2 regions of the Bacillus sp. SIMBA_154 genome follow, and region 1 is predicted to be linked to the other one. Evidence: riboswitches for the same ligand, from Rfam matches in the RefSeq annotation. Region 1 holds a riboswitch; the other holds the start of a gene.
What was found. Region 1 has a riboswitch for lysine ahead of R0K30_RS19625 (amino acid permease). Riboswitches for the same ligand answer to the same signal wherever they lie in the genome.

Region 1 (10,822 bases):
CTGAGGCATCCTTTAGCTTTGTCCTTATTGCCGCTGGCGGATTATTGACTGGATTTATTCTATCCTTTTTTATCATTCGTTTCCGCTATTTCCTCCGCCGTTTAGGAATGGACGATGTCACAATGCACATCATCCTGCAAATCCTTACGCCATTTGTGATATATCTAGCAGCTGAAGAAATCGGCGTATCCGGCATTTTAGCGGTTGTTGCTGGTGGTGTGACGCATGCAATTGAGCAAGATCGAATGGAAGGGAATTTAGCAAAACTGCAAATTGCTTCTTCAAACACATGGAATATTATTTTATTTATTTTAAACGGCCTTGTTTTCGTTTTACTTGGATTGCAGATTCCGGATGTATCCACAGTCATTTTCCAAGATGAAGCATTTAATAATATGCAGGTCATCAGTTACATTTTAATCATTACACTCTGTCTCATGGTTCTAAGATTCTTATGGGTATGGCTGTTCTGGGCAGGTAACTGGAGTGTAACGAAAAAGCAGAATGTGAAAAAAACGAAGCTGCGCGCTTCGATGCTGATGACATTCTCTGGTGTTCGTGGTGCTGTCACTTTAGCAGGTGCCTTCTCAATACCATTTACGCTTGCGGACGGATCACCATTCCCCGAGCGGCATTTGATTATTTTCCTCGCAGCAGGCGTGATCTTATGTACACTCATTTTAGCTAGTGTGCTCTTGCCTATTTTATCTGAGAATAAAGATAAGCAAGTTGCTGTGGACTTAAATACAAAGATTCAGCATGCGAAACGGAAGCTGCTGAGAAGTGCCATTAAAACCTTAAGAGAGGGAATGAATGAGGACAATAGGGAAGTGTCACTTGCACTCATCAATGATTACCGAATGAAGCTGAGAAATATTCAGCGTGAACCATACCAATTTGGGATGAGAAAACAGGAACGAAAAATCAGATTGCATGGAATTAAAGCAGAGCAAATGAAGCTTCAGCAATTAATTGATGAAGAGAAATTAGATAAAGAAGAAGCCTATGAACTGCAAGAGAGATTTCATGAGCTGGAAATGCTGTATTCAAACTCCTTTAAAATTCGTTTTTCAAAAGTGAAGTTTCTGCGCTTGCTTCAATGGCTCCAATTATGGCGGCCGGATGAGCGTGTTTCAAGCGGCATTTTAGAAAACGAGGAATCGTACAAACAAATCCGTAAGAAAACCGCTGAAGCTGCAGTAGATTCGATCAAACAGCATATGACAGATGAAAATAAACAAACATGTCACCAAGTCATTGGTTTTTACAATCAAGTGATTTTTCGCTGTGAACACGGTCCATCTTTCTTTCAGCAAAAAGATCGTGCCTTTGACAGAAAGAAAAAGGAGCTCAACTTCCAAGCTGTACAGACGATTCGAAATGAAATTCAAACCTTATATGAAGATGGCGAAATCAATCGTGATATTGCCCATCATTTAAGGGAGTATATCAATGACATGGAAGCAGTCTTGCTAACCAATACGTGATGTTGTCATCTCCTCCCCTATGTTTTATGATGAAGAAAGAGAACGAGCAGGGGGAGATCAATGATGGCGTATTATGGAGCAATTGAAGCTGGAGGTACAAAGTTTTGTTGTGCAATTGGCAATGAGTATGGGGAAATTGTAGAGGAATGGACGATTCCTACAGAGCAACCAGAAAAAACATTGCAAAAGCTCATTCCATTTTTTCGAAAATATGAAATTGAAGCATTAGGGGTCGGCTCTTTTGGACCGATCTGTGTTCAAAAGGACGATCCTTCTTACGGTTATATCATGAACACGCCGAAGGTCGAATGGAAGCATTACCCGTTCATCCCGGAGCTACAGAAACAATTAGGAGTACCTGTGTCCTTTACAACAGATGTAAATGCGGCAGCATTAGGTGAATTGACAAAAGGGGCAGCCAAAGGGCTGAACAGCTGTATGTATATCACAGTTGGCACGGGTATTGGTGCCGGAGCTGTTGTGAAAAATGAGCTTCTTCATGGTCATTCACATCCAGAAATGGGACATATCCTTGTCAGGCAGCATGAATCAGACCAGTTTGCAGGTGTCTGCCCAGCGCACGGTACTTGCTTAGAAGGACTGGCAGCTGGACCAGCGATTGAGAAAAGGTGGGGAAAGCCGGCCAAAGAGCTCACTCAGGAAGAATCGGTTTGGGCACTTGAAGCGGATTATTTGGCACAGGCATTGATGCAATACACGCTCATTTTAAGCCCAGAACGGATCATTATGGGCGGAGGCGTGATGAAGCAAAGCCAGCTATTTCCGCTCATTCGAGAGAAGCTTGCTGCATATGTAAATGATTATGTAGACTTGCCGCCGCTTGATACATACATTGTCTCTCCTGGACTTGAGGACAAGGCTGGCATGACAGGCGCTTTGCTTTTAGCCATCGAAGCGAAGAGAAACGCCTGATAATAGAGTTTTGAAGCGCAACATGAGATAATGAAAAAGATGGAATCTATGAAAAAGGTGGTTGTTAACATGGTTAAAAGCTTGAATGATACCGTAACACTGAATAACGGAGTGGAAATGCCTTGGTTTGGTTTAGGTGTATTCAAAGTGGAGGACGGCAATCAAGTGGTAGATGCCGTAAAAGCAGCCATACGAAACGGATATCGCAGCATTGATACGGCTGCCGTTTATAAAAATGAGACAGGCGTAGGGAAAGCCATTAAAGAATCTGGTGTGAAACGAGAAGAATTATTCATTACGTCTAAAGTATGGAACACAGATCAAGGCTATGACAAGGCGCTAGCTGCTTTTGATGCAAGCTTAAATCGTTTAGGTCTTGATTACTTAGACCTATATTTGATCCATTGGCCTGGACCAAACGCAGATACATTTAAAGAAACATGGCGTGCGCTTGAGAAGCTTTATAAAGATGGAAAAGTCAGAGCCATTGGCGTCAGCAACTTCTATGTTCAGCATTTAGAAGAGCTGTTAAAAGATGCTGAGGTTGTCCCAGCGGTGAACCAAGTTGAGTTTCATCCGAAACTGACACTTGTCGAATTACGTCAATATGCAAAAGAAAAAGGCATTCAAATTGAAGCGTGGTCTCCGCTTATGCAAGGAAAGCTGCTAGATCATGACATATTGAAGGACATTGCGGCACGCTGCAACAAATCTGTTGCTCAAGTCATCTTGCGCTGGGATCTGCAAAGCGGCGTCGTGACAATTCCAAAATCAATCAATGAAGAACGCATTAAACAAAACGCAGACATTTTTGACTTCGAGCTTTCTCAAGAAGACATGGAAAAAATCGATGCATTAAATAATAACGAGCGCGTCGGCTCGAATCCAGAGACGATGACGGTTGGGTTTGAATAAATAAAAAATCCCCTTTCTCTTTTGAGAAAGGGGATTTTTTACGTGCTGCTTCGGCGCACAGCCAGCAGCATGATAAAAGACAATATCACAATACAAATCGTCCAAGCCCAAGCAAGCTCCATTCGTCCAGAATCAATGGCCACATAAATAGCAGTTGGGAGTGTTTGGGTTTTCCCTGGGATGTTGCCGGCAAACATTAAGGTCGCCCCAAATTCTCCAAGGGCCCTGGCAAAGCTGAGGACGCTGCCTGACAGCAGGGAAGGCAGGGCGAGTGGTACGGTGATATAGGCAAAGACTTGGAATGAATGAGCACCGTCTACTTTTGCAGCACCTTCAATGTCTGACTCAATCGTAGAAAACCCCGCTTTTGCTGATTGATACATGAGCGGGAAAGCCACAACCGTTGATGCAATGACTGCCGCCCACCATGTGAAGATGACAGGCTGATGGAAGATCCATTCAATGGCGCGTCCAATCACACTATGCTTTCCGAACATGACAAGCAATAAAAACCCTACGACCGTTGGTGGGAGGACAAGCGGCATCATGAGGAGCGTTTCAACGATCATTTTCCCCTTAAAAGATGTTCGCGCCATCCAAAAGCCGATCGTTGTTCCAAAAACAGTAGCCAATAGTCCGCTGACGACGGCAATTTGAATCGACAGCCAAATAGGAGATAAAAATTCTTCAGTCAGCATAGGCATTATTTCACTTGAAAGCCGTACTTTTTAAAAATTGATGCGGCTGTATCTGATTGGAGATATTGAAAAAATACCTTGGCTTCCTCTAAATGTTCTGTCCCTTTTACAATTCCTACTGGATAAATGATGGGGGAATGCATGTCCGGATTTGCCTCAGCTACAATCTTTCCTTTTTTGGAAACGAGGGCGTCTGTCTTATACACAACACCTGCTTCCACATTCCCTGTTTCTACGTAGCTTAGAACTTGACGCACATCTTTACCGTAGACAGCGTTCTTTTTCACTTGATCCCATATGTTCAGCTTTGTGAAAATCTCTTTTCCGTATGTACCAGCAGGAACAGATTCAGGTGTACCGAGAGCAATCTTTCCTTTTACGTGCTGGACGTCTTGAAAGCTTTTGATAGAGGAAGAGCTTTCTTTTGGCACTATGAGGACAAGCTCATTTTGTATGGCATCCTTTGTATGATCCTGATCGATGTCTCCAGATTGGACAAGTTCATCGAAGGGCTCCTCAGCCGCAGAGAAAAAGAGATCAGCTGTTGCCCCTTGAGCGATTTGCTGCTTCAGTGCGCCTGATGACCCAAAATTATTTGTTAATGTGACGTTCGGATGCTGATCGTTAAAGGCGGATTCAATTTCCTTTAATGCATCTTGAAGGCTTGCAGCTGCTGAAATCACAAGCTCCGTCTTTTTGCTCGTATGTGATGACTTCATCTCTGTTTGACATCCGGTTAGGAGCAAACATAGGGTGATGAAGGCTAAGAATGTATACTTCATGTTCACACCTCTCATCATTCAATATCATATGTATCCTTTATTATAAGCAAACTTATTTGACCATTCATAGGCTTTCAGCGTGTAGACAAACCCTCGCATTCGTTGTCAGTCCTGCGTGCCGGTGCTCACGAATGTCAAATTCGCTCCGCTCCGGTACTCGTCCTTCCTAGACTGCAAAGGTTTTCTATCACGCTGAGAAGAAGACAAAGGGCTAAAATGAAGATCATTTTAGCCCTTTGTCAACAATCTGAAAGCCGCCAAATGGCAGCTTTTAATGCTGATAAAAACGCAGTAAATTCCCATTGATCACTTTGTCTGATAAGGAAAGCTCTTTATTGGCTTTTTCTATATAAGGCTGACAAACCTCATCTTGTTCAACAGGCTCTTTTGTTTTTTGGTCATAGCAGGTGTTCTTTGTATAGAGATAATCATCTGTAATAAAGTTCCCATTTCGCAAAACAGCGAAAGGCGTACGTTCGTTAGAAAATAAGTCATTTCCAAATTGAATGGCATCCTTGGATTCAATCCCAAGCAAATGGAGGAGTGTCGGTTTCACGTCCATTTGGCCGGCTGTTTCTGATATTGTCTGCGGTGCTTGATCCGTGATACCAGGAATGTAGATTAAAAATGGCACCCGCTGTAGTTTGACAGCATCCAACGGTGTGATTTCATCCTGCTCGAGCAGCTCGGCCATCGCCTCATGATGTGCCTCTGAGATGCCATAGTGATCACCCATAAGGACGAACATCGTATTTTCATACAGTCCTTCTTCTTTCATGCGGTCAAAAAATGTCTTAATGGCTTCATCTTGATAGCGGACGGTCGTCACATAGCGGTTTAAAATGGTGCTAGACGAATCATATTCATCAATAAATTGATCCTTTGGATCGATTTCAAATGGAAAGTGATTAGTCAATGTAATGAACGTGCTGTAATAAGGAGTCTTCAACTTCTTTAAATAATCAATGGATTGATCAAAAAAGTCGATATCCTTTAAGCCCCAGCCAGTCGAATTCTGTTCATTGACATCAAACGAATCGACATCATAAAAGCGATCAATCCCAAGCGATTCATACATCACATCACGATTCCAAAACGTTTTATTATTCGCATGAAATTGGACGGATTGATAATTCTGTTTTTTCAATTCCTTGTATAACGTGTCATATTCGTTGTCACTCGCTGTGAAAAAGACAGCGCCACTGCTAGATGGATAGAGGGAATTTGCGACAATAAACTCTGAATCCGATGTCTTCCCTTGCTCTGTCTGCTGATAAAATTCATCAAAATAAAAGCTCTTTTTGGCCAGTTGATTTAAAAAGGGTGTGATGTATTGTCCATTCACCTTTTGGTCAACGACAAATTGCTGCGTTGATTCAAGTGAGATGAACACGACGTTCTTGCCTTTAGCAAGTCCAAAGTAGTCTTCGTTTGGTGCACTGTAATCAGCCTTTGTATAGTTGGCTACTGTTGAAAGGGTATCTTCATCTGCAAAGGCTTTTTGTCCAATACGCGCCGTTTGGGCAGCGCCGTCATACAGGTGGAATTGGAACAGCCCAAGGTTTCGTACGATGACTTCTCGATCATAAGAGCTTGTCAGAAATCGAGGATGATCCATCATGGCTGAGCTGACATGAAACAATAGAAAGCTGCAACAGACCGCATAATACGTTTTGATCGTTTTGAATGACGCTTTTGGTGCTAATGGTTTACGCTTTAACAGCCATGCCAGCACCAAGAAATCAATGAGCATCAGGACAAACAGCGGGTGGAACAACTCAGTCATGCTGCTGCCCATATCCCCCATGTTCTTGGCTTGAAATAACACGGGAATGGTAATGAAATCAATATAAAAACCGTAAAAGATCGTATTTGATATCAAGATGGCTGTCAGAATAAAATTTGCGGTCAATAAAAAAACCTTTTGTTTGGTTTCATTTAAAAAAAGAGCAATCCCAAACAAAGGGAGCAAAAAGCTGAGTGGATTGATCAAAAGCAGCCATTCGTGAAACAGATTGGCCGTTCGTATATGAAATCCGAATTGATAAATGATGTATGTTTTCATCCACATGAAGAGGATGGAGTACACTAAAAACCAGTGATCTTTGAAAAACGCTTTCATATATGTAGCTCCTCACCATTCTGTATTCAGCTGCACGGCAAAAACACTTATCTTAAAACTACTAAAAAAATGAGGAATGATCAATTCATATCCTGTCTTTTTTGCAAAACTCTTTTTTCATTCTCTTAGAACTGCAATGGGATGGATATTCCGCAGATGACAGCGATGTAATAGCAGGTGACGATTGTGAGAGCAGCTAGTACGACTTGTTCTCCTGTGCTGCCTGTTTTGACATAGACTGGAAGACGTACTTTGATGGTAGCTGGGAACAAAAATTTAATGCCGTTCACTGTTCCTGCATCAAGGATGAGGTGGCTCGCCATCCCAACTAGTAAACCGATACTTAGGCTGTCATTTGGAATGTATGTGGTCGCAATAAAATAAATGATCAGCAGAAATAATAAACTGTGTGTAAAGGTGCGATGACCGAACACACTACTAATCAGTGTCGAGAGCAGCGGGAATTTCCTGCCGATTTTACTTTTCGTATGACAAAGATCAGGGATAAGGGCACCTGCTGATCCAGCAGCAGCCATAGTGACTGGGTCGAGTCCGTAGTAGTAGGCGGCGGCTGTGGAAGCGGCAATTCCGCCCATGATATGTGTTTTTCCTGTCATGATGCGTACTCCTGTTCTATCTTTAGTTCAAGTACTCACTATATCAAGGGTGAATTCATTCAGCAAGGCTTATTTCTAAAGAAAAAAGGACAAAATGGTTGGCTGATTGGAAAAACATTCTATAATAAGAGAGAAGTCATGTTGATACTAACGATAAGGATGCGATTCGGATGAGTAATGCAGACATTTTAAAAGAAATTGTTCTTGTACATTATGAAGTCAGCCGTAAATTAAACCGCAAGTTACTTGAGTTAGAAAAAGACATCACCCCTCCGCAGATTTATGCGCTCTCTATTTTGATACAAGGAAAAGTATCAGATGCCGAAGAGCTGAAGCAAAGACTCTCTTTAAACCCAGGTGCAGCCTCTATTGCACTCAATAAATTAAGCGAACAGGGCTATATTCAAAGAGAACGAGACAAGGAAGACCATTCACTTGTCAGGTTAGAAGCCACGGAAAAAGGGCTGGCCATTTACGAAAAGCATACACGCATTTTTGGTAAGGTGATTCAACATATGATGTCAGACTTCACAGAGGAAGATTTAAAAACCTTTTTGACTTATTTGCAAAAAATGAGACAGACCTTTCATGATGAATGAGCCTTTCCATTTTGTATAATGCGGCGAACTGTAGCACAAATTAAACAGGCAACCGCATTTTATGAAAAGGGAGGAAACAGCGATGTCATTTTTCCAAAAGGATAAAAAGGCGAAAAGTGAGAAAGACCACAAGCAGGTAGATCAGCTGTTAGAAGAAGCAAGTAAAGAACTAGCAGGCGATCCGCTTCAGGAAGCTGTACAAAAGAAGAAAAACAATCATCAATAAGCAGGTAAAAGGCAGAGAATCATTCCTCTGTCTTTTTTCTATGTTTTTCCCTTTGACAGATGTGAAAATGTTTGATAACCTTCGTGTAGTAAAAATGAATAGAAATCCTCACGCTATGTCTCAGTGAGGTAGAGGTTGCGCGGATGATGAGTCACTCATGGGAGAGATGGAATCGTTGATCATGGGAAAAAGGCATCAGCGCCGAAGTGTAGAGAGAGCTCCAACTTTCTTTATGCTGGGTCTGCATTGAATAAATGCAGGACTGCCACGTCTAAAAGCGTGGAGGGCTATCCGGAGATCAAGGTGTATGTTTTGAAAAGCATGGACTTTTGTTCAGGCTTTTTTTTATGTTCTCAGTGACAAAGATAAGGGTATGCTGTTAAGAAAGTGACCCATTATGAACATAAAGAATGCAAGTCATTGCTTCACAAATATATCAATGAAGATGCTGCCGGGTCTGGTCCAAAGTGAATATAACGGAGGTACGGAAATGGAACAGACAAAAAAATGGGGTTTTTGGTTATTGACGGCATTTGTCGTCGGAAATATGGTAGGTTCAGGCATCTTTATGCTGCCAAGTACGCTTGCCCAGCACGCAAGTCCTTTAGGTGTGACGATGGCATGGCTTGTCACAGGTGGCGGTGTGCTGATGATTGCACTTGTATTTGGGCATTTATCCATTCATAAGCCGCAGCTGACGGCAGGACCACAAAGTTATGCAAGGGCGCTTTTTAAAGATCCGAAAAAGGGAAAAGCAGCCGGTTTTACAATGGTTTGGGGATATTGGGTGGCGAGCTGGATTAGTAATGTCGCCATTATTACGAGCCTTGCCGGTTATTTAACGACTTTTTTCCCTATTTTAACCGTAAAGACGGTGATCTTTACCTTTGGAAAAGAAACGATCACACTTGGTCAACTCATGACCTTTATCGTATGTACCATCCTTCTATGGGGAACACATACCATTTTAATCACAAGCTTAAGTGCTGCAAGTAAATTAAACTTTATTACGACCTTTTCAAAGGTGCTCGGATTCGTCCTTTTTATTGTAGCGGGCTTATTTGCATTCCAAACGGCATTATTTGAGCATTATTACTTCCCGGTTGCATCAGGAGGCGAAGGAGTGCTCGGACTTGGAGGCCAAATTCATCATGCGGCCATTTCCACCCTATGGGCATTTATCGGAATCGAATCTGCGGTTATTTTATCAGGGAGAGCGTCTTCGCAGCGCGATGTGAAACGTGCGACGATTACGGGTCTTCTAATCGCACTTTCGATCTACATGATTATCACGCTGATTACAATGGGCGTTCTGCCGCATGATCAATTGCAAGGCTCAGACAAACCATTCGTGGACGTGCTTCAGCTCATTATTGGGCCGGCTGGCGGGATTGTCATGGCACTGCTTGCGATCATTTGTTTATTTGGCTCAATGCTTGGCTGGATCTTACTCGGTTCAGAAGTACCTTATCAAGCAGCAAAGGCAGGCGACTTCCCAGCAGTATTTGCAAAAACAAACAAAAAAGGCAGTCCTGCCTTCGCTTTGACTGTCACAAATATCATGTCCCAGCTGTTTATTTTCTCAGTCATGTCACGCACGATTAATGAAGCCTTTACCTTTTTAACAACATCAGCGACACTTGCGTATCTCATTCCGTATATCGTGTCTTCGATCTACAGCTTTAAGGTCATCATGCAAGGAGACACATATGAGCTTCAAAAAGGTAATCGAACAAGAGACGGAATCATCGCACTTGTTGCTATGGGATATTCCGCTTGGGTCATTATTTCAGGAACAGCTGATTTGAAAACATTTGGTCTCGGAATAGGTCTGTTCTTAGTTGGTATTCTGCTTTATCCATTCATGTCAAAAGGATTTGCCAAAGGAACGGAATAAGGAAGACGTTTCTCCCAAAATGGAGAAACGTTTTTTTATGATGCAGAGGTTAATCGGTCCACAATAAACTCGAGCTGTCCTTCTAGTGACACTGGGTCATTAAAGAAGTAACCGACGGGGTCTATTTCAAATACATGTTTGTTTTGAACAGCAGGAAGTGATGTCCAGATGCTGCTTTTATACACTTGCTCTCCATTACTTTTAGAGCCGCTCCACGGACTGGTGAAAATATAGTCGCCTGCGAATTCTGGAAGTTTCTCAAGAGAAATATTTGCATAGCCTACGCCGCTATCGATGGCTTCTTTTTTGACTGCCTTCGGTGCTTTTAATTTCAACTCGTCATAAATGATTTCACCGCCGCGTGCAAATGTGTTTCCGAAAATATAAATGCCTTTATCAAATGGCGATACGATAGAAACCGTTTTGTTTCCGACAGCTTTTGTTACTTTTGGTTTCACTTCAGCGATTTTGGCATCCCATTTTGTGATCCAATCTGCTGCTTTTTTCGATGTGCCTGTCATTTTACCGAATTCTTTTAGCTGATCT
Region 2 (10,822 bases), on a different contig from region 1:
TCGATCTTTTGTATCCAAAGGCCTATAAAATGAAAGCGCTGACAAGTATGGAGCACTTAATCATCACCAAACTACAAGATTATTTGCCATTTCCGAAAAACATTCTTTTCCCCATTGTCCAAAGAAGAAAAAACAAAATGGTCATCCAAGTCGAGAAAAGTGATACCATTCATCACTTCTCGCAGGTGATGAAAGAGTCGTCAGGAGAACAGATTCCACAGCAGGCCTTTCAACCGAAAGAGGATGTCGCTGTTTTGCAGTATACAGGGGGAACGACCGGTTTACCGAAAGGGGTCATGCTCACGCATGAAAATATTTTAGCCAATACAGAAATGTGTGCATCCTGGATGTATAAAACGAACGGGGGAAAAGAACGGATTCTTGGCATTATTCCGTTTTTTCATGTGTACGGAATGACCACTGTGTTGAACCTTGCAGTCAAAGAAGGTCATCAAATGATTCTTCTTCCTCGTTTTGACGTGGCTGACACTCTCAAAACCATTGAAAAACAGAGGCCAACGTTGTTTCCAGGAGCACCAACGATGTATATCGCCCTGCTGCATCACCCGAATATTGAAAAGTATGACCTGTCGTCCATTACGGCTTGTTTAAGCGGCTCTGCGGCTCTTCCTGTTGAAGTCAAACAAAGCTTTGAAAAATTAACAGGAGGACGTTTAGTGGAGGGATATGGTCTTTCAGAAACCTCACCAGTTACCCATGCCAATTTCTTATGGGGAGCGAACAAAACTGGCAGTATTGGCTGTCCTTGGCCCAATACAGATGCCGGCATTTATTGCGATGAAACTGGGGGACTCAAAGAGCCATATGAGCATGGTGAAATTATTGTCAAAGGGCCGCAAATTATGAAAGGGTACTGGAATCAGCCAGAAGAGACAGCGGCTGTGTTAAAGGACGGGTGGTTTTTCACCGGAGATATTGGATATATGGATGAAGACGGTTTCTTCTATATAGTAGACCGGAAAAAAGATGTCATCATTGCGAGCGGCTATAATATTTATCCAAGAGAGGTCGAGGAAGCCCTTTATGAGCATGAGCTTGTACAAGAAGTCGTCGTTGCAGGTATTCCAGATCCGTACAGGGGAGAAACAGTGAAAGCATTTGTTGTCCCAAAAAAGGATGCCTATTTAACTGAGGATGAGCTCGATCGTTTTGTTCGAACGAGAATTGCTTCATTTAAAGTGCCGCGTGTCTATGAATTTAAAGAGTCACTGCCTAAAACGGCCGTAGGGAAAATCTTGCGCAGAGTGTTGATTGAAGAAGAAAAAAGAAAGCAATCATCTTCTTTTGAAGCGCCAGTTGACCAATTTAAAAAATAACCTGCATCATCCGGTCCAGCGGCCGGATGATTTGAATTGTGACTGTCTGCTCTGGTATGCTAAAGGTTGAAAAGAAAGAAGAAGAGCACTTGACAAATCACTCGTTTCTTTTTAACATGAAGTTATGAATGAATGCTCATTCAATTTAGAAAGGGACGAAGCACATTGAAGCAGAAAAGACCGAAGTACATGCAAATTATTGATGCAGCAGTTGTGGTGATTGCAGAGAACGGCTATCATCAATCACAAGTTTCAAAGATTGCCAAACAAGCAGGGGTAGCAGACGGAACGATTTATCTCTATTTCAAAAACAAAGAGGATATTCTGATCTCATTATTCAAAGAAAAAATGGGACAATTCATCGAACGGATGGAAACAGATATTCAAAAGAAACCGTCTGCCAAAGAAAAACTTCTTCTGCTGATTCAGGAGCACTTTCGCCTGCTTTCGCAAGATCATCATTTGGCTCTTGTGACACAGCTTGAACTCAGGCAGTCAAACCTTGAGCTGCGGCAAAAAATCAATGAGGTGCTGAAAGGGTATTTAAATATGCTCGAGACGATTTTAACAGAGGGAAAGAAAACAGGAGAATTCAGACAAGATTTGGATGTTCGCTTAGCGAGACAAATGGTATTTGGGACGATTGATGAAACCGCTACAACATGGGTCATGAATGATCAAAAGTATGATCTGACTGCACTTGCAGAAAACGTACATGATCTTCTTTTAAACGGAATACATCAATCTTAAAGACAATTGAAAAAGGATGATTGACATGGAAAAGATACTCAGCTTACATCAAGAAGAACAAATAGCGCTCATCACGATTCAACATCCACCTGCAAACGCCTTATCTTCTCAGCTTCTCACTGAGCTCAATGATATGTTTGACCAGCTCGAACAAAACGAAGAAGTGAGAGCCATTGTGATCCACGGAGAAGGCAGGTTCTTTTCAGCAGGTGCTGATATTAAAGAATTTACGACCTTACAGAAAGAGTCAGATTATGCGAGTCTTGCAGACAGAGGACAGCAAGTCTTTGAACGAATTGAGCAATGTCCAAAACCAGTCATTGCCTCTATTCACGGAGCAGCACTAGGCGGAGGTCTTGAGCTGGCGATGTCATGTGATATTCGAATTGCAACAAAAGAGGCGAAGCTTGGGCTGCCGGAACTAAACCTCGGCATCATTCCAGGATTCGGCGGCACGCAGCGCCTGCCTCGCTATGTTGGGTCTGCTAAAGCACTTGAAATGATGGGAACAGCTGAGCCGATTACAGGAAAAGAGGCACTTGCCTGCGGGCTTGTTTCAAAGCTTGCAGAAACAGAGGAAGAAGCGCTGGATACAGCCAAAACACTTGCGATGAAATTTGCAGCGAAAAGCCCTAAAACGCTCGAGTATGTGCTTGAGTTATTGAATGCGTCAAAAGTGTACTCATATGATGGCGGAATGAAGCTGGAAGCCAAAAAGTTTGGTGAGGTATTCCAATCAAATGACGCCAAAGAAGGCATCCAAGCCTTTATCGAAAAGCGCAAACCGAACTTTAAAGGGGAATAAGGGATTAGTACGACACAAGGGGGAGAAATGGATGAATATATTTGTTTTGATGAAGCGTACGTTTGACACGGAAGAGAAGATTTCCATTCAGTCTGGTGCAATTCAAGAAGATGGGGCAGAATTCATTATTAATCCTTATGACGAGTATGCAATAGAAGAAGCGATTCAGCTTCGGGATGAGCACGGAGGAGAAGTGACCGTTGTCACAGTGAGCAGCGAGGATGCGGAGAAACAGCTGAGAACAGCGCTTGCTATGGGCTGCGACCAGGCCGTTTTGTTAAATGTTGAAGATGACTTGGAAGAGTGGGATCAATATTCAGCTTCTACCATTCTATATCACTATTTCAAGGATAAAGAGGCTTCCTTGATCTTAGCAGGAAATGTGGCGATTGACGGCGGGTCTGGACAGGTTGCCCCGCGCCTTGCTGAATTACTTGGGTTTTCATATGTCACAACGATTACAAGCATTCAAATTGATGGCGATTCAGCTTCAATTGAACGAGATGCAGAGGGTGACGTGGAAGTGATTTCCGCCCAGCTCCCGCTTGTTGTCACAGCGCAGCAAGGTCTTAATGAGCCTCGTTATCCATCGTTACCAGGCATTATGAAGGCAAAGAAAAAGCCTTTAGAAGAATTGGAACTAGATGATTTAGATCTCGATGAAGACGATGTGCCATATAAAATCAAAACAATTGAACGTTTCTTACCGGAGAAAAAAGAGGGTGGCAAGGTGCTGAGCGGTGAGCTTCAGGATCAAGTCAAAGAACTGACAGATCTACTAAGAAATGAAGCAAAAGTCATCTAAACATCCACTTTACGATATCACGAGAACAAGGGGGAGCTTGAAAGATGAGTAAAAAAGTTGTTGTACTTGGAGAAAGTCGTGACGGTAAATTAAGAAATGTGACATTTGAAGCGATTGCTGCCGCTCATCAAGTGGCTGATGGCGGTGAGGTCATTGGCGTATTAATAGGGGATCATGTCAAAGAACAAGCCGATGAACTGCTTTACTATGGAGCGGATCATGTCATGATAGTGGAACATCCGCACCTTTCATATTATACGTCAGATGGTTTTGCGCAGGCGCTTCAAGCCATATTAGATCAAGTCAATCCGGATGCAGTGCTCTTTGGCCATACGTCTATCGGAAAAGACTTGTCACCCAAAATAGCAGCACGCCTGCAGACAGGGTTGATTTCAGATGCGATCGATGTCAGCGATACCGGAGAACATCTCGTTTTCACTAGACCGATTTACTCTGGAAAAGCCTTCGAAAAAGTCATCTCGACGGATCGCCTACTTTTGGCGACCATTCGGCCAAACAACGTGGCACCGCTGGAGCGGGATGCGTCACGAGGCGGAGAAGTCACTCCAGTTTCTGTCGATATTCAGAACCTGCGAACGATCGTGAAGGAAGTCATTAAAAAAACGTCAGAAGGTGTAGACTTATCCGAAGCAAAAGTTATTGTCGCTGGAGGGCGGGGGGTCAAGAGCAAAGAAGGTTTTGAACCGCTGAAAGAACTCGCCCAAACGCTAGGCGCAGCAGTCGGTGCCTCGCGTGGAGCTTGCGATGCAGACTACTGTGATTATGCCCTGCAAATTGGTCAAACCGGTAAGGTCGTCACACCTGACCTTTATATTGCCTGCGGGATTTCAGGCGCGATTCAGCATTTAGCCGGAATGTCTAACAGTAAAGTCATTGTGGCGATTAACAAAGATCCAGAAGCTGAAATCTTCAAAATCGCCGATTACGGAATTGTTGGTGACTTGTTCGAAGTGGTTCCACTTTTGAATGAAGAGTTAAAAAAGATGAATATCCACTCGTAACGCTCATACACTCAGAATGCCTAGGTATTCTGGGTTTTTTTGTATGTCATTATGAGACAAAGGGGCGGATGACAAGTGAAGGGTACAGTAAAAGTCAATGACGTGATCGGACGCATTTCTAAACACATTTATGGACACTTTCAAGAGCACTTAGGAAGAGGAATTTATGACGGGATTTGGGTAGGAGAAGACTCATCAATTGACCATATTGAAGGAATTCGAACCGATGTGCTAAAGGCGCTTCAAGCATTACATATCCCGGTGCTTAGGTGGCCGGGCGGCTGTTTTGCAGACGAGTATCATTGGGCAAATGGCGTTGGCGATCTGAGTGAACGAAAGCCGATGGTGAACACTCATTGGGGAGGTACCATTGAATCAAATGCGTTTGGCACACATGAATTTATGCGATTGTGTGAGTTACTTGAATGTGAGCCTTATATTTGCGGCAATGTTGGAAGCGGGTCTGTTCAAGAATTAGCGGAATGGGTAGAATACATCACATTTCCTAAGGGGACACCTATGTCCGATTGGCGCATTCAAAATGGAAAACAAGAACCTTGGAAGCTGACTTATGTTGGCGTAGGCAATGAAAGCTGGGGCTGCGGCGGGAATATGACACCTGAATACTATGCAGACCTATATAAACGCTATCAAACGTATGTGAGAGAGTTTGCTGGTAACCGTATTTATAAAATAGCTTGCGGAGCGAATTCAAATGATGTGAATTGGACAAAAGTATTAATGGAACGGGCTGCACCATGGATGGATGGGCTCAGTTTGCATTACTATACCGTTCCTGGTACATGGGAGAAGAAAGGGTCTGCGACTGATTTTGATGAGGATGAATGGTTTACAACGTTGAAAAAGGCCTATGAGATGGAGCAGCTTGTCATGGATCATGGAAAGATCATGGATCATTATGATCCAGACAAGCGAATCGGGATGATTATTGATGAATGGGGGACATGGTATGACCCAGAGCCAGGGACCAATCCAGGGTTTTTATATCAGCAAAACACACTGAGAGACGCCCTTGTCTGTGCCCTGCATTTTCATATATTCCACCGTCATTGCCAGCGGATTCACATGGCGAATATTGCCCAGACGGTCAATGTCCTGCAAGCGATGGTGTTAACGAAGGACGAAAAGATGATCCTGACCCCTACCTATCATGTATTTCATATGTTTCAAGTGCATCAGGAGGAAGAAGCACTTGAAGTGGAGCTTGATTCACCGCCGTATGAACGCCGAGGTGAAAAAATTCCTCAGGTCAGCGTGTCAGCCTCACGTTCCTCTGACAAGATGCATATTAGTTTCTGTCACCTGAACCCTTATGAAAAAGCAGAGGTATCCCTTGCAATAGATGGGATTGATCCACAAACGACTGCCACTGGCCGCGTGCTGACAGCTGAACGGATGAATGCGCACAATACATTCGATGATCCTCATTCCATTCAGCCTGCGAACTTCCAGCAATTTGCTGTAAAGTCCGGCGAATTAACCATAGATCTCCCGCCTATGTCGGTTGTCATGATGACTGTCGATCTGACTTGATTGCATATTTTGATGTTTGATGAGAAGAATGTTGGGGCATCATACATTGTAAATGAAGCGGAAAGGGAGTTGTGTTATATGCTTAGAACCATTCTGATGATCATCGGTGCGATTGTTGTTATTGGTGCGATTATACGGTTTGTTTTTTAATTCATCTTATAAAAAATGATTCGTAAGCATTTCATTCGCAAGTCACATTGGTAGATGCTATACTAAAAAGCATAATTTACATTGGAGGAATGAATAATGGCAATCGTAAAAGCAACTGACGCAACATTTTCACAAGAAACGGCAGAAGGTGTTGTTCTTGCAGACTTTTGGGCACCATGGTGCGGACCTTGTAAAATGATTGCTCCAGTTCTTGAAGAACTTGATCAAGAAATGGGCGATAAAATGAAAATCGTAAAAATTGATGTAGACGATAACCAAGAAACTGCTGGTAAATACGGCGTCATGAGTATCCCAACACTTCTTGTTTTAAAAGACGGTGAAGTCGTAGAAACGTCTGTTGGTTTCAAACCAAAAGAAGCACTAGCTGAGCTTGTCAACAAACATCTATAAACACAACCATGCCATTGCGGTATGACCACTGAAGCGGTTCTCGTATAGACGAGAGCCGCTTTTCTTTCAATATGGTATAAAACAAATGTTCGTGATACACTAGAAGGAGTGAAAGAGGAAAACAAGGACGGATGAAAATATGAACAAACTGATCAAAGAAAAGCTGTCAGTCCTGCCTGATCGACCAGGCTGTTACTTAATGAAAGATAGACAGAATACGGTCATCTACGTGGGGAAGGCAAAGGTATTAAAAAATAGAGTGCGCTCTTATTTCACTGGATCTCATGATGCCAAAACGCAGCGGCTTGTCAGTGAAATTGAGGACTTTGAATATATTGTGACCTCATCTAACATTGAGGCACTGATTTTAGAGCTGAATTTAATTAAAAAGTATGACCCAAAATACAATGTCATGCTCAAGGATGATAAGACGTATCCTTTTATTAAAATTACGAATGAACGGCATCCTAAGCTGATCGTCACCCGCAATGTGAAAAAGGATAAAGGGAGATACTTCGGTCCATACCCGAACGTACAAGCAGCAAGAGAAACCAAAAAGCTGCTTGACCGCTTATATCCTCTAAGAAAATGTGCGACACTCCCTGATCGTGTCTGTCTTTATTATCATCTTGGACAATGTCTCGCACCATGTGTGTATGACATTTCTGAAGAAACGAATAAACAGCTCGTGGATGAAATCATCAGGTTTCTAAATGGAGGGCACCAGCAAATCAAGAAAGAACTAACCGAAAAGATGCAGGAAGCGTCCGTACAATTAGAGTTTGAGCGGGCAAAAGAACTGAGAGATCAAATCGCTTACATCGACTCAACAATGGAAAAGCAGAAAATGACGATGAGTGACTTATCAGATCGAGATGTATTTGCCTATGCCTATGATAAGGGCTGGATGTGTGTCCAAGTCTTCTTCATCAGACAGGGGAAATTGATTGAACGTGATGTCAGCTTGTTCCCTATGTATCAAGATCCAGAGGAAGAGTTCCTCACGTTTTTGGGGCAATTTTATGAAAAAAACAACCACTTCCTGCCGAAAGAAATTTTGGTGCCAGACAGCGTAGATCAAGAGATGATCGAGCAGTTGCTTGAGACGAACGTTCACCAGCCGAAAAAAGGAAAGAAAAAGGATTTACTTTTACTTGCACACCAAAACGCCAAAATCGCCCTGAAAGAAAAATTCTCGCTCATTGAGCGCGATGAAGAACGGACAATTGGAGCGGTGAAGCAGCTCGGGGACGCACTTAATATTTATATGCCATACCGGATCGAGGCATTTGATAACTCAAATATTCAAGGAGCAGATCCTGTTTCCGCCATGGTTGTCTTTCAGGACGGGAAGCCATATAAAAAGGAATACCGGAAATATAAAATCAAAACTGTCGCAGGACCAGATGATTATGCATCCATGCGTGAAGTTATCAGAAGACGATATACACGCGTGTTAAAAGATGAGCTGCCGCTGCCAGATTTAATTTTAATTGACGGAGGAAAAGGACAGATCAACGCAGCCATAGACGTGCTCGAAAATGAATTGAATCTGTCTGTTCCAGTGGCAGGTCTTGTGAAAGATGAAAAACATCGGACATCGAATCTCATGATGGGTGATACACTTGAAATTGTTGCGCTAGAGCGTAACAGTCAGGCCTTTTATTTATTGCAGCGTATTCAAGATGAAGTGCACCGGTTTGCCATTAGCTTTCACCGGCAGCTGCGCGGAAAAAATGCATTCCAGTCTATTTTAGATGATGTACCAGGTATTGGAGAAAAGCGAAAAAAACAGCTCCTCAAACATTTTGGCTCTGTGAAAAAGATGAAAGAAGCCTCTGTCCAAGATTTTCAGGAGGCTGGCATTCCGAAACAAACGGCCGAACTTTTAATGGAGGCATTAAAAAAATAGATTGTACTTTTTCCAAAAGTCTGTTAAGATGTGACTAATTTAATAAATGAACGTGTTGTTTGTTGAAGATAGAGGTGCGAACTTCAAGAGTAGGCCTTCAGAGATCGATGGGATCTAGGAAGAGGGCTGAAAGGGGAGCGTCGCCGAAGTGAATAAAATCCACTCATTTTATTCGCTGGCTGTACATTGAAGAAATGTAGGGCTGTCAAGAATTTATTTCTTGGAGGGCTATCTCATTGTTTGCATCTTTTAATGATGATTTCAAAGCAATGGGAGATTTGTTCTCTCATTGCTTTTTTTATTTGCAGTGAGTGGGCAGTCTCCAAAGCCGCTTCTTGCTCTTCTCTCACACGTGATCTTTTGAAAAAGGGTGGTAGACATGGGACTAATTGTACAAAAATTTGGCGGAACATCTGTTGGATCGACAGAAAAAATTCGCAAAGCCGCAGAGAGAGTCATCGCTGAACGTAAGGCAGGTCATGATGTGGTCGTGGTTGTGTCGGCGATGGGAAAATCAACGGATGTTCTAGTAGACCTTGCCAAAGAACTCACAGATGATCCAAGCAAGAGAGAAATGGATATGCTGCTAACAACTGGGGAGCAAGTGACCATTTCATTATTGGCGATGGCGCTGCAAGCAAAAGGCTATGATGCCATTTCCTTTACAGGCTGGCAGGCTGGTATGAAAACAGAGCAGGTGCACGGAAATGCAAGAATCGTGGACATCGATGAATCAAGAATCAAAGAGGAACTAAGTGCTGGGAAAGTCGTTGTTGTAGCAGGCTTCCAAGGAATTGCAGATGACCTACATATCACAACACTTGGACGCGGGGGATCAGATACGACGGCTGTGGCACTTGCTGCTGCATTAAAAGCAGACAAATGTGATATATACACGGACGTACCAGGTGTGTTTACGACAGATCCGCGTTATGTACCGTCCGCGCGAAAACTTGCGGGTATTTCATACGATGAGATGCTCGAGCTGGCCAATTTAGGGGCAGGCGTCTTGCATCCGAGAGCCGTTGAGTTTGCGAAAAATTATCAAGTCCCACTAGAAGTCCGTTCTAGTATTGTAATTGAATCGGGTACGTTAATTGAGGAGGAATCATCCATGGAACAAAATTTAGTCGTAAGAGGAATTGCATTTGAAGATCAGATGACACGCGTGACGGTGTGCGGCCTTTCAAGCGGTTTAACAACATTATCGACCATTTTTACGACGCTTGCTAAGCAAAATATCAATGTTGATATCATCATTCAGTCCGTCACAAGCACAAATCAGACTTCCATCTCTTTCTCTGTGAAAACGGATGATTTGTCCAAAGCAGTTGAAGTACTAGAAGAATATAAAGGGGCGCTTGGCTATGAGCAGATTGAGACAGAAAGCAAATTAGCCAAAGTATCCATCGTTGGGTCTGGTATGGTCTCAAATCCAGGTGTAGCTGCTGAAATGTTCGCTGTGTTAGCTGAAAAAGATATACAAGTGAAAATGGTCAGTACGTCTGAAATCAAAGTTTCCACAGTGGTTGGCCGTGATGATATGGTCAAAGCGGTGGAAGCCCTGCATGATGCATTTGAATTATCGAAAGTGAGCGCAGCTGCTCATTCTTAAAAAATAAAAAGAGGTGTATCTCATGAAAGAGTGCACCTCTTTTTTATATTTGAATCGGCCGCATATTAAAAGGAACACACGTGCATAAACCCATTCACTAAGTATGCTATGATAGAAGAAGGCATATAAAAAAGGCGTGACGCGAAGTCCTCGCCTTTCATAAGCAGTGTTAGCTAGGGTCTCTTAAATCCCATTTAACGGTTAAAATGACTTTATCAGCACGCTTTTTCACTTGCTCATAGGATTCAGCAACGTGCTCATTGAGAAGCTGAATCTGTTCAGCAATAAAACCGGCCTCCATTTGAAAGCATGGCTCTTTTTGATAGGTGAGTCGATTCGATACAAGTGGACCTTCGAGCTCAAACTCAATTTCCTGTTTTTTAGAATGGACCATCGTGAGAGTCCCCCATCCTGCATCATGGAAAAATTCGGGGATATTCTCCCATGACTCTTGAGGAAAT

Region 2: linked by a shared signal. The riboswitch ahead of R0K30_RS10975 (aspartate kinase) and the one ahead of R0K30_RS19625 (amino acid permease) in region 1 are both predicted to bind lysine.

What each region holds. Positions count from the first base shown of each region.
Region 1 covers NZ_JAWJBV010000023.1:17,051-27,872, reverse strand. The annotation lists gene R0K30_RS19670 (Na+/H+ antiporter) at 1-1,487, shown strand, start outside; gene R0K30_RS19665 (ROK family protein) at 1,551-2,420, shown strand; gene R0K30_RS19660 (aldo/keto reductase) at 2,490-3,335, shown strand; gene modB (molybdate ABC transporter permease subunit) at 3,374-4,039, opposite strand; gene modA (molybdate ABC transporter substrate-binding protein) at 4,039-4,815, opposite strand; gene R0K30_RS19645 (LTA synthase family protein) at 5,087-6,937, opposite strand; gene R0K30_RS19640 (metal-dependent hydrolase) at 7,063-7,554, opposite strand; gene R0K30_RS19635 (MarR family winged helix-turn-helix transcriptional regulator) at 7,725-8,153, shown strand; gene sspJ (small acid-soluble spore protein SspJ) at 8,236-8,379, shown strand; lysine riboswitch at 8,501-8,677, shown strand; gene R0K30_RS19625 (amino acid permease) at 8,870-10,276, shown strand; gene R0K30_RS19620 (iron-hydroxamate ABC transporter substrate-binding protein) at 10,312-10,822, opposite strand, start outside.
Region 2 covers NZ_JAWJBV010000006.1:103,649-114,470, forward strand. The annotation lists gene R0K30_RS10935 (AMP-binding protein) at 1-1,337, shown strand, start outside; gene fadR (fatty acid metabolism transcriptional regulator FadR) at 1,503-2,087, shown strand; gene R0K30_RS10945 (enoyl-CoA hydratase) at 2,113-2,892, shown strand; gene R0K30_RS10950 (electron transfer flavoprotein subunit beta/FixA family protein) at 2,924-3,697, shown strand; gene R0K30_RS10955 (electron transfer flavoprotein subunit alpha/FixB family protein) at 3,742-4,719, shown strand; gene R0K30_RS10960 (alpha-N-arabinofuranosidase) at 4,795-6,273, shown strand; gene trxA (thioredoxin) at 6,520-6,834, shown strand; gene uvrC (excinuclease ABC subunit UvrC) at 6,974-8,746, shown strand; lysine riboswitch at 8,808-8,985, shown strand; gene R0K30_RS10975 (aspartate kinase) at 9,126-10,361, shown strand; gene R0K30_RS10980 (YslB family protein) at 10,531-10,822, opposite strand, start outside.